One region of the Rahnella inusitata genome, then DNA from elsewhere that is predicted to be linked to it. Evidence: predicted binding sites of a transcription regulator. Region 1 holds the regulator's gene; the other holds the start of a gene.

What was found. Region 1 encodes CRP, which controls carbon source genes, mostly activating them, when cyclic AMP is high. Its sites were predicted from a motif close to ATGTGANNNNNNTCACAT; they were not measured.
Region 2: the regulator CRP is predicted to act here: its motif matches at 2,161-2,178, upstream of cdd (cytidine deaminase).

Annotation. Positions count from the first base shown of each region.
Region 1 is NZ_CP065024.1:730,213-733,952, forward strand. Features, by position in the region: gene I2123_RS03290 (YccS/YhfK family putative transporter) at 1-1,996, opposite strand, end outside; gene crp (cAMP-activated global transcriptional regulator CRP) at 2,064-2,696, opposite strand; gene I2123_RS03300 (OsmC family protein) at 3,058-3,465, shown strand; gene I2123_RS03305 (LysR substrate-binding domain-containing protein) at 3,467-3,740, opposite strand, start outside.
Region 2 is NZ_CP065024.1:3,555,974-3,559,713, reverse strand. Features, by position in the region: gene I2123_RS16735 (NAD-dependent malic enzyme) at 1-1,047, opposite strand, end outside; gene cdd (cytidine deaminase) at 1,217-2,101, opposite strand; gene I2123_RS16725 (arginine ABC transporter substrate-binding protein) at 2,375-3,109, opposite strand; gene artM (arginine ABC transporter permease ArtM) at 3,344-3,740, opposite strand, start outside.

The DNA of each region.
Region 1 (3,740 bases):
CGCTCAGATGTGATATCACGCGCCGCAGATGGCGCTCCATCTCGGTCAGCGGCATATCCGGGTGTAACTCCGGAGCGTTGATGAGGGTGTTCTCGCTGCTCGGACCGTCGTAGATCAGCCGCTGCTGGCAGCTTTGCAGCGCGATTTCACAACTCTGCAAATACTCCGTCGCCAGAGCCTCCGGCAGCATGTAATGCTCGCGGGCCAGAATGGTCATGGCGTTGATGTGCTCGACCACAAACTGACTGTGCGTTACCCACAGACGCATATCTGCAAGATAATGCGAGTTAAATCCCGGTTCCTGCATTGCCTGATTCAGCGAGGTGAACAGCTTGTTATGCGCCTGATTGACCTGCATACGGGCATAGGCCAGTTTTACAGCGTCTGGATTATCTTGCAGGAGTAAGCGGATCGCATCCTGGTAGGTTGCCAGCGCCTGATGGGCATTTTGACGCAACAATCCGCTTTGCCACTGCGGCCATAGCCAGATAGTCCCGCCGAAGGCCAGTGCGCAGCCGATAAGCGTATCGATAAGCCTTGGCACCAGAAAGTGTACGCCGTTCATCGCCAGCAGTTGCAGCGTGTAGACCGCCGTGACCGTCATCCCGACCATCGCCAGCCCGTAGTTTTTACGCAGCACCGTGTACGACACCAGCGTCACCACCAGCATGCAGAACAAGGTAATGCCCTCAGGCAGCTCAAGTTTCAGCAATCCGGCGGCGATCAGTAATCCGGCCAGCGTGCCGAGCGCACGGTGCTGGATCCGCACGCGGGTGGCGTTGTAGCCGTTCTGGCTTACCAGCATGATGGTAAGCAAAATCCAGTAGGGTTTCGGCAGATTGAAGAACAAACCAAGACTGCTGCCGATCGCCAGAATAATGCCAAGCCGCGCTGCGTTGCGCAGGGCGATAGATTTGAAAGACAGATAACTTTTCAGCGCCAGCCAGAAAGGCAGACGCGGCTGAGAGTTCATCAGATCACGGCGGTACAGCGGGCGCTGGGTGCGCAGCAGGCGTGCAATGCGGCTGAAATGGTAATAGCAGAACTGGCCGACCGGATTTTCCGGATTGCGTGCGGCGATTTTTTCCAGCGCCGCCAATTCGTTGGCCATCGTGAAACGCGCGGACAGCCGGTGATAAAGAATGTCGTCGGCAATGACGCGCAGCCGGGCGGAAATCACCTGCGCATTGCGGCGGATCACCGCTTCGGCATGGCTTTCTTCCACCAGTTTTTGTACTTCTTCCGGCTGATGCAGACTGACCGTGATGTGCTCCTGCAAATCCAGCGCCACCTGAAAACGCTGGAACAGTCGCTTGTGGTGATGATGATGGCCGTGCTGCGGCAGCATGTGCAACTGCTGATAGAGCAGGGCAATAAGATCGATGACCTGCTGCTGACGCTTAAGCAGCGGCGGTAAGGCGGTTTCCGGATCGATATGCTGCGTCAGCAGGCTGTATTTGGCTTCGAAATAATCAGCCAGTTGCAGATAGAGCTGGCTGAGAGTTTCGCGCATCGGCTGCTCTTTGGAGATGCGAAACCACGCCCAGTTGAACAGGCCATACCAGGCAGTGCCTGCAGCGAACAGCGCGGGAGCCTGCCACATCGGCCTGACGCCGACCATGCTCAGGGTAAAGATGGTCGCCACCAGTGCGCCGGGCAACAGTCGCGCATGCAGCGGGCTGATTTCACCGGTGACGCCGAGCAGCAAAGCCAGCGAGAGCATGATGAGCGGCAGCGGGATGTGCCAGTTTTCCATCATCAGTTGCAGCAAGATACTGCTGATCGCAAACAGCGAACCACCAATGAAGAGACGTTTGAAGAAGCGTTTGTGCGGCGTATCAAGACCGGCGACGTTACAGCAGGCAGGGCAGAGGGAGAACAGCAAGCCCATTTGCAGATTCCCGAACAGCCAGCACAGGCCGACCGGCAAACATAACACCAGCGTCTGGCGCAGTGCGTAATTCACTTCGGGGTGATAAAACAGCCTTCTCCACAGCGTCATAGCGGAAGCTTAGCCCATAAAAAAGGCGCGACAGTAAGCTGCCGCGCCAATTTTTGAGGGATTAACGTGTGCCGTAGACGACAATCGTTTTACCGTGTGCGGAGATCAGGCTCTGATCTTCCAGCATTTTAAGAATGCGGCCGACGGTTTCACGAGAGCAACCGACGATCTGACCGATTTCCTGGCGGGTGATTTTAATCTGCATCCCGTCCGGGTGGGTCATTGCATCTGGCTGTTTGGCCAGATTCAGCAAGGTTTGAGCGATACGGCCCGTTACGTCGAGGAAAGCAAGGTTACCGACTTTCTCAGACGTCATTTGCAGACGGTTTGCCATCTGCGCGGAGAGGCGCATCAGAATGTCCGGGTTAACCTGAATCAGCTGGCGGAATTTTTTATAAGAAATTTCAGCCACTTCACAGGCAGTTTTAGCACGTACCCAGGCACTGCGTTCCTGACCTTCTTCGAAGAGTCCCAGCTCGCCGATGAAGTCACCTTGGTTAAGGTAGGAAAGTATCATCTCTTTGCCTTCTTCATCTTTAATCAGGACGGCAACCGACCCTTTCACGATGTAGTAAAGCGTTTCGGCTTTTTCACCTTGGTGAATCAGCGTACTTTTAGAAGGATACTTATGTATATGACAGTGAGACAGGAACCATTCAAGAGTCGGGTCTGTTTGTGGCTTGCCGAGAACCATTTGCTATTATCCTCTGTTATTATCGCTGCCCAAATTACAGGGCTCAGAGTTCCCTGTACGGCGTCTGAATATTAATGCGCCCTTTCAGCATATAGCTCTCCAGAAATGCTGCAAGCGGATGTCGGAGTGAAACCGGCTGTATATTGCCGTTATCACCTTGGGTTCTGTTCTTAAACCGCGAAAACCGTCACCGCAATTTGCTGGAAAGTATGTTTCGGCTTTGTTTGTAACACAGGTTTGCAATGCTGTCTTGTGTTGTCTCGCTTCAGCATGATGGCGATCGGGTTACGTTGCCAGTTTTTAGGTGAAAGGGTAGTCTGGGGTGAAAATTTGATTCTTAAGAGCGCCGGGAGATAAGCAAATGCACGCACGCGTAAAATGGGTGGAAGGTCTGACGTTTTTAGGTGAATCAGCGTCAGGGCATCAGGTTTTGATGGACGGCAATGCAGGCGATAAAGCCCCGAGCCCGATGGAAATGCTGCTGATGTCAGCGGGTGGCTGCAGCGCGATCGACGTGGTGTCGATTTTGCAAAAAGGCCGTAACGATGTTCGCGATTGTGAAGTAAAACTGACGTCAGAACGTCGCGAAGAAGCGCCGCGTCTGTTCACGCACATCAATCTGCATTTTATCGTCACCGGCAAAGCGTTGACCGATAAGATTGTAGAGCGCGCCGTCAGCCTCTCCGCCGAGAAATATTGTTCTGTTTCTCTGATGCTCGGCAAAGCGGCCACGATTACCCATAGTTTTGAAGTGATCGAAGCGGAATAAGTCATGTCCAGTCATATGACTGGCACTGATTGCGCAGTAAATCCAAAAATCGCCGCGCGGCAAACGTCAGCGGCGATTTTTGCGAATAGAGCACGCAATATTCTGCCTGTGGCAGGGTGTCGATATTGAGCAGACACAGTTGCTCCTGCAAACCGAACGGCGCACGCATCGCCCGCGCCACGATGGTCAGATAGTCCGACTGCAACACCATATTCAGCCCGCACACCACCGAGTCGGTGCGCACCGGTGTTTCACTTCCCGCCTGATAAAACCCG
Region 2 (3,740 bases), 1.9 Mb from region 1:
CAGCAAGTTAGGCAGTTTGTCGGTCAGCAGGCCGAAGCGGTCGACCATAAAGACGCGTGCGCGAGCTTCCTCTTCGCTCAGACCTTCAGATTTCATCTGCGCGACGATTTGCTCGGCGATACCGCAACCAGCGGAACCGGCACCGAGGAAGGCAACGGTCTGATCGCTCAGTTTGCCCCCTGCGGCTTTGCTGGCGGCAATCAGGCTGCCCAGCGCCACGGACGCGGTGCCCTGAATGTCGTCGTTGAAGCAGCACAGCTCATCGCGGTAACGGGTGAGGAGCGGCATCGCATTTTTCTGCGCAAAATCTTCGAACTGCAACAGCACGTTCGGCCAGCGAATTTTCACCGCCTGGATGAACTCATCGACGAAGGCGTCGTACTCTTCGCCGGTAATACGCGGATGACGCCAGCCCATGTACAGCGGGTCATTCAGCAGTTGCGGGTTATTGGTACCCGCGTCGAGTACGACCGGCAGGGTATACGCCGGGCTAATGCCGCCACAGGCGGTATACAGCGAAAGCTTACCGATAGGAATACCCATGCCGCCAATGCCCTGATCGCCGAGGCCTAAAATGCGCTCACCGTCGGTCACCACCACCACTTTCACGTGCTGTTTAGTGGCATTTTGCAACATGTCATCAATGTGCGCGCGGTTCGGGTAGGAGATAAACAGGCCACGGGCGCGGCGGTAGATATCAGAGAAATGCTCGCAGGCCTCGCCGACGGTCGGGGTATAAATCACCGGCATCATTTCGCTCAGATGACTGTCCAGCAGACGGTAAAACAGCGTCTCGTTGGTGTCCTGAATGTTGCGCAGATAGATGTGCTTATCGATGTCGGTTTTGAAATTCTGGAACTGGCGATAGGCACGGTCGGCCTGTTCTTCAATGGTTTCAACCGCTTCTGGCAGCAGGCCGTGAAGGTTGAAATTGTTGCGCTCTTCTTCGGTGAACGCGCTGCCTTTATTCAGTAAGGGGAATTCTAACAGGATAGGGCCGGCATGCGGGATATACAGCGGGCGTTTGCTTTCGTATTCAAGTTCCATGATTTTACTCTTCCGGGGGCTCAGAATGGTGTTTTTTATTTTTTAGAGACATGAGGGTAACAGAGAGGAAAAGACGAATTCAAATTACAAATGTAATGACAATGTTATGTAACTAAAAACTCCGCGAACGGAGTCTTTAGTGTTATCTGGATCACGTCACTGCGGTGATTTAGCAGGTCACCGTTTTTACTTCTTCACAGCCAATCGCTTTTAGCGTGGCGCGGGTGGCGTCATCTTGTGTGAGCAGCGCGCCGGTATTCTCGACCAGCACCGCGCGGCGCACTTTCAGGCAGTCTTCCCCGGACATGTTCAGCAGGATCAGTGCCGCCTGAAGCGGTGGCAGGCTCGGGTTGAACGCGGCGTTTTCGGCATAGCGACCGGCGAACTGCTTGCCGCTGTGCGTTTCCAGCGCGACACCACTGTAAGACTTGCTGTATGGCGCGTGGCTTTGATTGCAGGCATCCAGCGCCAGCAACGTCAGGGCATCGGCATTATCGAGCTGATAGCCGTGATCGACCTTGTCCATCAACAGGGTCGTGATGTCCAGATCTTTTGGGCCGAAGGAGTGCGGCAGGTAATCACCCAGCGTGGCGACGTCGCGATCCGGCAGATGGATATCCAGCTCGGTGCCGCTGGTCAGCTCGTTCATGAACTGACGGCAGTGGCCACACGGCGTGTAGTTAACGGTGATAGAAGCCAGGCGGGTTTCGCCACGCAGCCAGGCGTGCGTGACGGCAGACTGTTCAGCGTGGACGGTCTGCTGCATCGGCGCACCGGCGAATTCCATATTGGCACCGAAATACAGGTTGCCGGAGGTGCCGCGCGCAATCGCGCCGACGTGAAAATGAGAAATCGGAGTAACGGAGCAGGCGGCTGCAAGAGGTAACAGCGCAAAGGCCAGCGCATCGTCATCGAGTCCGGTCGCCTGTTTTACTTGCGCAACGTCTGCCGCAGTGAGCATTGCCGGGAAGTCATCATGTCGCAGAAAAGGCTCAAGGGCGGAGGACAGATTTTCAGGGAGTGCCGCAAAGGCGGTGTGAAAACGTGCGTGCATAAACATTCGATCTCGAAGTAGTTACGGTTTAACAGTGTAGAAGTCATTCCATGAACTAAGTGTGACGAATGTCACTTTTTTAATGAAATACGTGTGACGGCGTTACAAATTTGAGAGATGTCACGCATAAAAGCGACTTTTTAAAGCATCAGCAAAATCATTCGAGCTAGCTGCATCAGGACGGCAACTGAGTGACCCCCGGTCACACACTAATGTATGTGACCGGGGTCGGGAGGGCGGCCAGCGCAGAGGCAGCGTGAAGGGTGAAGGGGATCAGTTAACCGGGAACCACTTATCATTAATCTTCTTAAATTCACCGTTGGCTTTGATCCCTTCCAGCGCGGCGTTCAGTTTCGCCAGCAGCTCTTTATTCTCAGGACGCACGGCCATACCAACGCCGGTACCGAAGTATTGCGGATCTTTGATAAGCTCACCGACTTCGCCCAGATTCGGGTTGGATTTCAGCCAGCCATTCAGGACTGCCGTATCGCCCAGCAGGCCATCCAGACGACCGCTTTTCAGATCCAGAATCGCATTCTGATAGCTGTCGTAACCAACGGTGGTGATCTCAGGATGTTTTTCCATCAGGTATTTCTGGTGTGTAGTGCCGTTTTCCAGACCCACACGTTTGCCTTTCAGATCAGCCATTGATGAGAACTTGCCTTTCGGTCCGATGATCATGGCGGTATTGGCATAGTAAGGCTGGGTGAAAGTGACCTGTTTGCTGCGCTCTTCAGTGATGTCCATGCCGGAGATGATCACGTCAAAACGACGAAATTTCAGTGCCGGGATAAGGCCGTCGAAAGGTTGATTGGTGAAGGTACAGTTTTCCTGCATCTGCTTACACACCGCGTTGGCCAGATCGATATCGAACCCGACGATCTGGTTGTTGGCATCCATCGATTCAAACGGAGGATAGGTCGCAGAGGTACCAAAGCGGATGGTGTCCGCAGCGGTTGCGGTAAAAGCAGTGGCAGATAAAACGGCAGCGAGGATCAGCTTTTTCATGCAATACATTCCTGTTCAAAAAATGACATTCCCTTCACGGTTCAGTTTACTGATTTTATTAATGTAATCGGGTCACTGGCAGGAAGCGAAACCTGTCAAACAAAGTGCCATTAAATGAATTTGTATGCAATAAATTTGATTAAAAAATTATAAAATAGAATAAGCCCACAGGCAGCAGACATAAAAAAGGGACGATTTCTCGTCCCTTTATATGCGGAGTCTGCCAATGTGCAATCAGTTGCGGCGTTCGAACGCCAGCGCGCGGCGCTCTATCAAACGCATCATCAAAGTCAGCAATCCGTTGACGCACAGATACACCAGACCGGCGGCACCAAACACCATCACGTCATAGGTCCGGCCATACATCAGCTGGCTATGACCCATCACGTCCATCAGTGTAATGGTGTAGGCCAGCGAGGTACTTTTGAAGACCAGCACCACTTCGTTGGAATAGGAGGACAGCGCACGTTTAAACGCATACGGCAGCAGAATACGCAGCGTCTGCGCTTTTGACATGCCCAGCGCTTCGCACGATTGCCACTGGCCGGACGGGATCGCCCGCACCGCGCCGGTAAACAGCTGCGTGGTGTACGCCGCACTGTTCAGCGCCAGCGCAAACATCGCGCACAGC